Regions from separate parts of the Caulobacter sp. BE264 genome, predicted to be linked through region 1. Evidence: predicted binding sites of a transcription regulator. Region 1 holds the regulator's gene; the other holds the start of a gene.
The links. The regulator LexA, encoded in region 1, represses DNA repair genes until DNA is damaged. The targets are predictions, from matches to a motif close to ATGTTCNCNANNTGTTCT.
Positions count from the first base shown of each region.

Region 2: a site for LexA is predicted at 1,679-1,696, ahead of recA (recombinase RecA). Genes of this name have one in related genera too.

Region 1 covers NZ_JAVDXI010000001.1:665,877-671,671, reverse strand. The annotation lists gene trpD (anthranilate phosphoribosyltransferase) at 1-92, shown strand, start outside; gene trpC (indole-3-glycerol phosphate synthase TrpC) at 89-877, shown strand; gene J2X45_RS03290 (lysophospholipid acyltransferase family protein) at 973-1,563, shown strand; gene J2X45_RS03285 (class I SAM-dependent methyltransferase) at 1,614-2,450, shown strand; gene lexA (transcriptional repressor LexA) at 2,622-3,326, shown strand; gene J2X45_RS03275 (isocitrate lyase/phosphoenolpyruvate mutase family protein) at 3,394-4,161, opposite strand; partial or broken gene J2X45_RS03270 (ComEC/Rec2 family competence protein) at 4,201-5,795, opposite strand, start outside.
Region 2 covers NZ_JAVDXI010000002.1:264,924-270,718, reverse strand. The annotation lists gene J2X45_RS06585 (EAL domain-containing protein) at 1-1,539, opposite strand, end outside; gene recA (recombinase RecA) at 1,802-2,872, shown strand; gene J2X45_RS06575 (OsmC family protein) at 3,150-3,569, shown strand; gene alaS (alanine--tRNA ligase) at 3,897-5,795, shown strand, end outside.

The DNA.
Region 1 (5,795 bases):
TGGCCCTGGCGGGCGAAGTGATTGATAGCGGGCGCGCCAAGACCGCCCTCGCCGGCCTGGTGGCCGCCACCCATACGGAAGCTCTCGCGTGACCGACATCCTGGCCAAGATCGCCGCCTACAAGCGCGAGGACGTCGCAGGCCGCAAAGCTGCGCGCGCCCAAGCCGATATCGACGCTGCCGCCAAGACCGCTTCGGCCCCGCGCGGGTTCAAGGCCGCTTTGGAAGCGCATCATTCTCCTGGCAAGCTCTCCCTGATTGCGGAGATCAAGAAGGCCTCGCCATCCAAGGGCCTGATCCGCGAGGACTTCGATCCGCCGGTTCTGGCCAAGGCCTATGAGGCGGGTGGCGCGGCCTGTTTGTCGGTGCTGACCGATGGACCTAGCTTCCAGGGAGCCGACGACTATCTGGTCGCGGCGCGCGCCGCCGTCGCCCTGCCCTGCATTCGCAAGGATTTCCTGGTTGACCCCTGGCAGGTGGCCGAAAGCCGCGCCTTGGGCGCCGACGCGATTCTCGTGATCCTGGCGATGATCGACGACGTCCTAGCGGCGGAGTTGATGTCCGAGGCCAAGCGTCTGGGCATGGACGCCCTCGTCGAGGTTCACGACGAGGCAGAGATGGCGCGCGCCGGCGCGCTGGGCGCAGAGCTCGTCGGGATCAACAACCGCGATCTGAAGAGCTTCGTCGTCGATCTGGCGGTGACCGAGCGCCTCTCCGCCCAGGCGCCCGAAAGGGCCCTTCTGGTCACCGAGAGCGGTATCTTCACCCACGACGATGTCGTCCGCATGGAAGCCACCGGCGCCAAGGCCATGCTGGTCGGCGAAAGCCTCATGCGTCACGCGGACGTGACCAGCGCCACGCGCGCCCTGATCGGTTAAACCCAAAACGAGCTTCCGAAACGCTGGCGCCTGAGGGCGAAGCAGTCCCATCCTCCGAACGTCGCCGCGCCGAGAACGCGGCTGAGGAAACGTGCATGAACTGGCTCGCGCGGGTCGTGAAATGGGCCCTGGCTACGAATTTCAAGCTGCAGGGCTGGAAGATCGAGGGTGCACCGCCCGAAACGCGGAAGTTCGTCGTGATCGCCGCGCCCCACACCAGCAACTGGGACTTCGTCTATTTCGTCGGCGCCGCCGACGCCCTGAACCTTGATCTCAGCTTCATCGGCAAGGCCTCGCTGTTCAAGGCGCCGTTCGACCAGATGATGCGTGATCTGGGCGGTATCCCCTTGGACCGCGAACGCTCCAAGGACATGGTCAAGGCGATGGTCGAGGAATTCGGCCGCCGCGACACCTTCATGCTGACGATCGCCCCGGAAGGCACGCGCGGCAAGGCGCGCCAATGGAAGACGGGTTTCTACCACATCGCCACGGGGGCGAAGGTCCCGATGGTGCTGGGCATGATGGACTACAAGCGCAAAGTCGTGACGCTCGGTCCCGCGATCTATCCGACCGGCGACTACGCCGCCGACATGCGCCGGATCGCCAGCTTCTACCAGAGCTGCACGCCAAAATTCCCCGAGATGGCCACCCGGTTCGACGATCTCGACGCAGCGCCGCACGCGTGACGCACGGGGCTGGTCTATAAGGCATGCGCCGTTCCAACGGGGAGAATCGGATGCGCGCCTTGCTGACCGCCTTGAAGCGCCTCGCACAGCGTCCGATCAGGTCTGTCCGCGGTCGACTCAGCTCAACACCGCCCGCCACGGCCGTCACCGCGCCGGCCGAAGCGCTCCAGGCCCCCAAGGAACTCTGGCACCTGGTCGGGGCCGCCGACGCCGACTTCGTGCGGGTCGGGCAACAGTTCAAGGCGCTGTTCCTCGACGCCGGCCTGCAACCTCACCACGCCATCCTCGACGTCGGCTGCGGGATCGGACGCGCAGCCGCCCCCCTCGTTGACTATCTCGATGCGAGCGGCCGATACGCGGGCTTCGACGTCATGGCCGAGGCGATCGACTGGTGCCGCGCCAACATCGCGGTTGGTGACTCGAGGTTTGAGTTCCTCCACGCCGACATGCACAGCGACCGCTACAACCCGGGTGGAACCCAGCCGGCCAGCGCCTATGTCTTTCCCTACCCCGACGCCAGCTTCGACTATGTCTGGCTGGGTTCGGTGTTCACCCATCTGCTCGCGGCCGACCAGGCGCAGTTCGCGCGCGAGATCGGCCGGGTCCTGCGGCCCGGCGGCATCAGCATCGTCTCCTGGTATCTGATCGACGACGAGGCTCGGGCCAAGACCGGTTCTGGCCAGATCGCCTTCGACTTCACCCACCCGCTGGACGGCTGCTGGACCGCCACGCCTGATCTGCCTGAGGCCGTGATCGGCTACGACTTGGCGCAGGTTCAAGCGCAATACGACGAACTGGGGCTTGAGATCCTGAACCAGGCGCTGGGGGTCTGGCGGCGCGAACCCCTGCAAGACCAGGACATTATCGTGGCGCGCAAGCGCCCCTGAAAGATTTCATTAAGCTTCTGATTCTGCGGCGATTTTGGCCCATCGCAAACCTAACTCGCTGAAATCTCGAAGCTTTCCCCTGTTAACGAAGCTCGGCTTGACTTTGGCGCGGAACACCACGAGAACATTCGCAAGGTTTGCGGTTTGTTCCGCGCTCCAGCCGAGGCCGACATGCTCACGCGCAAGCAGCACGAACTGCTGATGTTCATCCATGAACGGATCAAGGAGACCGGAGTCTCGCCCTCGTTCGACGAGATGAAGGAAGCCCTCGACCTGGCCTCCAAGTCCGGGATCCATCGCTTGATCACGGCTCTCGAGGAGCGCGGCTTCATTCGTCGCCTAGCGCACCGAGCGCGCGCGCTGGAAGTGGTGAAACTGCCGCAGCAGGCCACGACCGCCGCGCCGCCCAAGGGGCGCGGCGCATTCCGCCCGCAGGTCTTTGAAGGCGGCGGGGCGCCGCCCCCGTCCAGCAGCACGGCCGTTCCGGCCAATGACAGCCGAGATCTGCCGATCCTAGGCAAGATCGCTGCGGGTACCCCGATCGACGCGATACAACACGAACGCGATCGTCTGCCGGTGCCGGAGGCGATGCTTGGCGGCGGCGAGCACTATGTTCTTGAGGTCCAGGGGGACTCGATGATCGAGGCCGGGATCCTCGATGGGGACTATGTGATCATCAAGAAGGGCGACACCGCCACCTCAGGCGAGATCGTCGTTGCTTTAGTGGGCGAGGAAGCCACACTGAAACGCTTGCGCAAGAAGGGCGGCTCGATCGCTCTGGAAGCGGCCAACCCCAAATACGAGACCCGCATCTTCGGTCCCGATCAGGTCGAGGTGCAGGGCAAGTTGGTGGGTCTGATACGGCGCTACCACTAGACTCAGACAAGCAGCGCGTCGGCGATGTCAGGCCCTGATCCAGCACGGATCAGGGCCTTTCTCGTACTCAGGACTGTGGCGTAAGACGCCCGGCTTCAGCCAGCCGCTTCGCGGCGGCGTCGAAGCCGGCCCAGGCCGCCGCCGCGAGCGCGCCGCCGGTGCTGACACGGCGCACGCCAAGCTCCGCAAGGCTCTCTACGGACATGTCGTCCCCCCAGAGCAGAATATTCACGGGTTTGGGCGCGACCGCCTCGACGATCGCCCGAATCTCCGCCGGATCCGCAACAGCGGGCGCGTAAAGGCAATCGGCGCCGGCCTCAGCATAGGCTTTCAGCCGCTCGAGCGTCGACCCAAGGTCGCGGCGGCCGCGCAGGTATCCTTCCGTGCGCCCGACAAGCATCACGTCGCGTCCGCTGGCGTCGATCGCTGCACGCGCCGCCTTGAGCCGCTCTACGGCGGCCGGAGGGTCATAGAGCGCCACTCCTGTCCAGTCCTCGATCGAGAGCCCCGCAACGCCGGCCTCGATCGCTAGACACACGCTCTCAGCGACCTCGGCGGGCGTATTGCCGAAGCCGTTCTCGAAGTCCGCATTAACCGGTAGATCAGTAGCGGCGCAGAGCATTTTCAGGTGGGCGATGACCTCATCGCGCGTCACCGCTCCATCGCTCTTCCCCAGCGCCCAAGCCATGCCTGCGCTCGTCGAGGCCAGAGCCTTGAAACCCGCCCGTTCCAGTCGCTTGGCGCCGCCGGCGTCCCATGGGTTAGGCAGCACAAAGCAACCTTCACCATGCAGCGCTCGAAACACGGCGCGGCGGTGGGCGTAAGGATCTGACATGGCTAGGCCTCTCCTGATGTGAACGCGACTCGTCGGTCGTTCTCTAGCCCTCTTCGCGTCACGGACTGTCAGTAGCCGCTCCAGGGCCGGACGCCGCGCAACGGCTGCGCCCAGACAATCCGCCAGCCGTCCGGCTGTCGATAGAGCTCGGCCGCGCCATAGCGTGCAAATTCATCGCCAGTCAGCAGCACCGTCTCGGCGCACAGCGGCGGGATGCGCGGCGGCGGCGGCCCGCGCACCACCACGACCTCGCTCAGAACGCAAAGACCGCTCAGGGTTTCAGCGTCCGGACCCTTGCGAGACCAAGCCAAAGACAGGCGCACAGGCGCGCCCAGGGCTGGCGCGCAGATCCATCGGTCGCAGCTGTAGAGGCTCCACGTAGTGGGCTGAAGCCCCCTGCGTCGCGCCCACAGCTCGGCTCCGAACCGTTTTGCATCGGTCCGCAGCAGAACAGCGGCGTCACCCGAACGCACGGCAGCCGTCGCGCCGTCGGCGGCGATCCAGGCATCTGGCGGCTGCGGCCTTGGCCACACGGCGACGGCCAGCGCTAAAGGCGCGCCGATCCAGCGGAGGCGACCCTTCCAGAGGCAGAGGACCATCAGGCCCAGGAAAGCCAGCAGCAGAACCTCGGGCGGCGCGCTGGCGACGACGTGCTGCGCGCCGTGCGCTTGGGCGAAGAGGTTCGCCACCCCGAGCATGGCGTCGACGCCCCAGCCGGCGATAGCCAAGAACGGCGCGCTCAGCCCCAAAGGCTCCAGAAGAGCGCCGATCGCCAGAAACGGCATGATGACGAACGAGGACAATGGCGCCACGAGCAGGTTCGCCGGCAGCCCCCACACCGCGACACGGTTGAAATGCTGCATAGCGAACGGCGCGGTGGCCAAGCCCGCCACAAAGCTGGCAGCGACGCTGGCGGCGAGCCAGGCGACGGCAGCCTGCGGCCCCTGAATCCACCAAGGTGTCGACAGCTCGCGCACCGGCCTCGGCCAGGCTTCGGCTAGAGCTACGAGCGCGGCCGTCGCCGCAAAGGACATCTGAAAGCCCGGCTCGCCCGCCGTTTCGGGCTTGAGCAGAAGGATCAGAAGCGCGGCCAGCGCCAGGCCGTGCAGCGTGATGGCGCGTCGATCGAAGAGGATCGCCAGGAAAGCGACGCTGGCCGTAATGGCGGCGCGCTCGGCAGGCGGCGGCGCGCCGGAGATGACCAGATAGCCCAGGACCGCGACCAGCCCGCCTACGGCGGCGATCTTCTTTCCCGGCGCACGAAGCGCCAGCCAAGGCCAGGCGGCGACCCCAAGGCGGAAAACCACAAAGACAAACCCACCCACGATCGCCATATGCAAGCCGGAGATCGACAGGATGTGCGCCAAGCCCGAAGCTCGCATCGCGTCGGTCTGCACCTCCGAGATCCAGGCCTCATGGCCCGTCACCATGGCGGCCCCGACGCCGCCGCTCGTCGACCCCATCCGCGCGAGGAGCCGCTCAGCCAGGTCCCACCGGAGGGCGTTCACCGCCATGGCAAGTCGCAGCCGCGCTGGCGGAGGGTCCAGCCGAGCGCTCTCCATGTCGCCGATAGAGAAACCGACGCCGCCGATCGAGTCGAACCAGGCGTCGCGGGCGAAATCGTAGGCGCCGGG
Region 2 (5,795 bases), on a different contig from region 1:
GGGCATCGGCTTGTCCGACGGCTTGCCGTAGAGCCAGCCCTGGGCGAAGTCGACACCGACATTGCGGATGACGTCCTCGACCTCGGCGGTTTCCACCATCTCCGCGACCGTTCGGACCTTGAGGTCGCGGCATAGCTCCACCAAACGCCGGACAAGCGCGCCGTCGCGGCTGTTGTCGGCCAGTTCGCGCACATAGCGGCCATCGATCTTGACGATGTCCAGCGCCAGTTGCTGCAGGTACGAGAACGACGAAGAGCCGGCCCCAAAGTCGTCGAGACAGACCAGAGAGCCCATCGAGCGCAGGCTCTGGATATGCTGGTTGGCGGTCGCCAGATTGTCGATCGCCCGGGTCTCGGTGATCTCGAAGATCAGCCGTCCCTTGGCTTCGTCGAACTTGGCGAGCAGTCGGCCGACATGTTCGACGAAGGTCTCGTTGCCGATCGTCTGGCCTGACACATTGACCGCCAGCTTCAGCTTGCGCTCGGTGTCGTTGGCCAGCTTCTTCACCGCCTGCTCGACGATGGCGTGGTCGAGCTCCTCGATCAGATCGAACTCTTCGGCCATGCGGATCAGCGCGAACGGGCTGCCGCCGTCCTCGAACCGAACGAGCACCTCATGGTGATGGGCGAGGCCCGTGGCCAGCGACACAACAGGCTGGAAGGCCAGATTGAACCGGCGCTGGCTGACGGCCACGCCCAGCGCGCCGGCGCGCGCCAGCGTGCGCTTGACGGATCGGTTCATCGCCTCCGCCAGGGTCATCGGCGGGATGTCCTTGAGGCCTTCGCGAAGGAAGTCATCCAAGGCGTAACGCAGGGCGCGCATCGCTCGCGATGACCCGCCGCCGCCTTCCAGCGGCACCACGTGAGCGCTGGCTTCGGCGCTGACCATCCGGGTCAGGCGCTTGATCATGTTCTCGGGACGATCGTCGCGCTGGCGGAGCAGGGCGAACCGGTCGTCCGTCAGTTTCGTGGCGGCGCCGCCGCCATGGGCTTCGGCGCGAAGCGCGCTGGCCACCCGGACATCCAACGCTATGGCTTCGTCGGGAGACAGCGTCTCGCGCATGTCGCCCAGGCCGGCGAACTCCACCATGGCCAGTTCCAGCTCGATGCCCGTCACACGAGCGGCCTCGAACAGGCCTTGGGCGATGTCGTCGAACGACTCGCGGGGCTGCAAGGAGCTGGCCGTTAGCGGCGGACCAGCGGACTGCGCCGCTGTGATCGCCGCCGAGACGCGACCTTCGTTTTCGGGCAATGCGCGCAGGATGATGCGGACGTGTTTGTCCCCAGGTTCAGCCAGGCGCAACACGACCGGGCCACGCCGTACGCCGTCGTCGGCGCAGCTCAGCATGGCCTCCATCAACGGGCGATCATCGGCGTGGAACAGCTCCGCCCAAGCCTTGCCCATCAGGGCCGCCTCGCTCTTGCCCATCACCTTCTGGGCGGCGCCAAGGGCCAGACGCACGCGCCCGCTCTGCAGCTCGACCAAGAGGTCAGCGCTGGCGAAGGCAAGACCAAGAAGGCGACGCGGATCTAACGACAAGTCTGCAATCCCCCCGAGTGAGCCAGCGACCCTTGCACGCCAGGACTTAAGGAGCGGTTTCGGCGGCGGCTCCGGCGAAACCCAATTCCGGTTTCGGGGAGGCCTGGCGGGTGCGACAAAAACGGTCGTTTCTGCTGTGAGAACATCTTGCGAACATGGAACAAAGCATGTACCCATTCACCATGTTCCACAGGTTGCTGAGGCGGGGCGCGCGAAGCGCCAATCGGGCGGCCGGAATCATGGAATAGAAGGCGGATCAATCATGACTAGTCAGGCGGCTTTGAAACTCGTGGCCAAGGAAGAAGGCGATAAGCAACGCGCGCTAGAGGCGGCTCTCGCCCAGATCGACCGCGCGTTCGGCAAGGGCTCGGTGATGAAGCTGGGCGAGAAGGGCAAGGTCGAGATGGAGTCCGTCTCCACCGGCTCGCTCGGCCTGGACATCGCGCTCGGCATCGGCGGCCTGCCCAAGGGGCGGATCGTCGAGGTCTACGGCCCTGAGAGCTCGGGCAAGACCACCCTGGCGCTGCACGTGGTGGCTGAGGTGCAGAAGGCGGGCGGCACCGCCGCCTTCGTCGACGCCGAACACGCGCTGGACCCGTCCTACGCGTTCAAGCTGGGAGTCAATCTCGACAATCTCCTGGTCTCTCAGCCCGACAACGGTGAGCAGGCGCTTGAGATCACCGACACCTTGGTGCGCTCCGGCGCCGTGGACATCGTGGTCGTCGACTCGGTGGCGGCGCTGACGCCCAAGGCGGAAATCGAAGGCGAGATGGGCGACAGCCTGCCGGGTCTGCAGGCGCGTCTGATGAGCCAGGCGCTGCGCAAGCTGACGGCCTCGATCAACAAGGCCAACACCATCGTCATCTTCATCAACCAGATCCGCCACAAGATCGGGGTGATGTACGGCAGCCCCGAGACGACCACGGGCGGCAACGCGCTGAAGTTCTATGCGTCGGTGCGTCTCGATATCCGCCGCACCGGCTCGGTGAAGGCGCGTGACGAGATCATCGGCAACAATGTCCGCGTGAAGGTGGTCAAGAACAAGGTGGCCCCGCCGTTCCGCGAGGTCGAGTTCGACATCATGTACGGCGAGGGCATCTCCAAGCTGGGCGAAGTGATCGATCTGGGCGTCAAGGCCGGGATCATCGACAAGGCCGGCTCGTGGTTCTCGTACGGCAGCCAGCGCATCGGCCAGGGCCGCGACAATGTCCGCGAGTTCTTGAAGAACAATCCCGACATCGCCGCGTCCATCGAGGCCGCCGTCCGCAAGTCGTCGCAGAAGATTGAGGAAGAGCTGCTGGTCGGCGGCCCCGAGGAGGGCGACGAGGACTAGATCCTCCGCCCGAAGGTTTCGCGGCCTTCGCCCGCATTCGCGGGCGTTCCCCGCCTTCAACACGCCCGCGGCGGACCGCCGCGAAGGCCGCGATCAGGCCGCCTGGACCCCATGCCAGGCGGCCTACACTTCTGGGACGAGTAGGCTGGACGGTCGTCCTACGGCTCAAATGGAGGGGGCGGCGCGCTGCCTGAAGGTTGGGTTCCGACCCAGGTTTCGCTTCAGATAGTACGCGCGCCGAGGCGGAGCTAATCTCTACGCCAAGAGGAGGACGCTCATGCTTGAATACCGCGTTACCGCGCGCCGCGTGGACCAGCACGGCTCTGTGGCCCAGGCCAAGGCGGCCGAGGTGGTGCTGGACACAGACTTGGCCGGCCGTCCGGACGCTTTCAATCCCGCTGAACTCTTCCTGGCCGCGATCGCCGCCTGCATGATCAAGGGTATCGAGCGAGTCGCCCCAATGCTCGACTTTGATCTTCGCGGCGTGGAGGTCCGCCTGCACGCGGTTCGTCAGGACGTTCCCCCGTTGATCGTCTCGGTCGACTATGGGCTGATCATCGATACCGATGAGAGCGATCAGCGGCTGGAACTGCTGCACAAGAATGTTCGCAAGTACGGCACGATCTCCAATACGGTCGCGCTCGCGACCAGGCTTGAGGGGACGATCCAGCGTCGTGAAAGGGACACATCGGGGTGACGTGAACTGCGCGCGGACTGCGCGAAGGCCGGTCCCCGTTATCGATCTAAGTCGGTCGCGCCGAATTGCGGCGATCAAGGCTTGGGCAACGCCCGCCAACCGCCGACGTCCGGCTTCACCAATGCCGCCTGTCGCCCGCCGCCTGTCGCCCGTCGCCCGATGCCGCAACGCGGCGAGGCGGGTGAGGGCGATCGCGCCAAAAAGGTCCTTTTCCCCGGCAACCGGCGCCCCCACATCCAAGCCTGTTTCCCCTTGGCCGAAAACCGCGCTATGCAGCGGCCGACTTCCGGCCGCTCGCCGGACCGGTACGCAAGACTTGAGACGCTCATGCCCAGCTTGAACGAGATCCGCAGCACCTTCCTCCACTACTTCGGCAAGGCCGATCACGCCGTGACGCCGTCGGCGCCGCTGGTGCCGCAGAACGATCCGACCCTGCTGTTCGTCAACGCCGGCATGGTGCCGTTCAAGAACGTCTTCACGGGCGCCGAGACCCCGGCCCATCCGCGCGCGGCCAGCTCGCAAAAGTGCGTCCGCGCCGGTGGCAAGCACAACGACCTGGACAATGTCGGCTACACAGCCCGTCACCACACCTTCTTCGAGATGCTGGGCAACTTCTCGTTTGGCGACTACTTCAAGGAACAGGCGATCCACCACGCCTGGACCCTGCTGACCGGCGAGTTCAAGCTGCCCAAGGACAAACTCCTGGTCACGGTGTACCACACAGACGACGAGGCGGCCGACCTGTGGAAGAAGATCGCCGGCCTTGGCGATGACCGCATCATTCGCATCCCGACCAACGACAACTTCTGGTCCATGGGCGACACCGGCCCCTGCGGTCCGTGCTCGGAAATCTTCTTCGACCACGGGCCCCACATCGCCGGCGGCCCTCCCGGCAGCCCCGATGAGGACGGCGACCGCTTCATCGAGATCTGGAATCTGGTGTTCATGCAGTTCGAGCAGCTGGCCGGCGGCGAGCGCATCAGCCTGCCCAAGCCCTCGATCGACACCGGCATGGGCCTGGAGCGGATCGCGGCCGTGCTGCAGGGCCAGCATGACAACTACGACATCGATCTCTTCAAGGCCCTGATCGCCGCCAGCGTCGAGCTGACCGGCGTGAAGGCCGAAGGCGCCCAGGCGCCGTCGCACCGCGTGATCGCCGACCACCTGCGTTCGTCCTCGTTCCTGCTGGCCGATGGCGTCTCGCCCTCGAACGAAGGTCGCGGCTACGTCCTGCGCCGCATCATGCGCCGCGCCATGCGCCACGCCTATCTGCTGGGCGCGAACGAGCCCCTGATGCACCGCCTGGCCCCGACCCTGGTGGCCGAGATGGGCCAGGCCTATCCGGAGCTGCGCCGCGCCGAGGCCTCGATCGTCGAGACCCTGCGCCAGGAAGAAGAGCGCTTCCGCACCACGCTGGGCCGCGGCATGGGCCTTCTGGACGAGGCCACCGCCAAGCTGTTGGCCGGCGACGTGCTGGACGGCGAGACCGCCTTCAAGCTCTACGACACCTACGGATTCCCGCTGGACCTGACCCAGGACGCCGTCCGCGCCAAGGGCCTGACCGTCGACACCGACGGCTTCGACGCCGCCATGCAGAAGCAGCGCGAAATGGCGCGCGCCAACTGGGCCGGTTCGGGCCAGCAGGGCGCGGCGGCCGCCTGGTTCTCGATCAAGGAAAAGGCCGGCGCCACCGACTTCGTCGGCTATGAGACCACCGAAACGACCGGCGTCGTGAAGGCCATCGTCGTCGACGGCGCGGAGGTCGAGAGCGCCTCGGCCGGCCAAACCGTCGAGGTGCTGCTGGACCGCACCAGCTTCTACGCCGAAAGCGGCGGTCAGGCCGGCGACACCGGCGTCATCGAGGCCAATGGCCGCGAGAGCCGCGTCATCGACACCCAGAAGCAGGCCGGCGAACTGCACGTTCACCGCGTCGAGCTGTCGGGCGACCTGAAGGTCGGCGACAAGGTCGTGGCCAGCGTCGATGCGGATCGCCGCCACACCACGCGTTCGAACCACTCGGCTGCGCACCTTGTGCACGCCGCCCTGCACCATGTGCTGGGCCCGCACGTCGCCCAGAAGGGCCAGATGGTCGATGGCGAGCGCATGCGCTTCGACTTCAGCCACGGCGGTCCGCTGACGGCTGACGAGCTCGACAAGATCGAGGCCGAGGTCAACGAAGTCATCCGCCAGAACGTCCCGGCCGAAACCAAGGAAATGGCCCCGCAG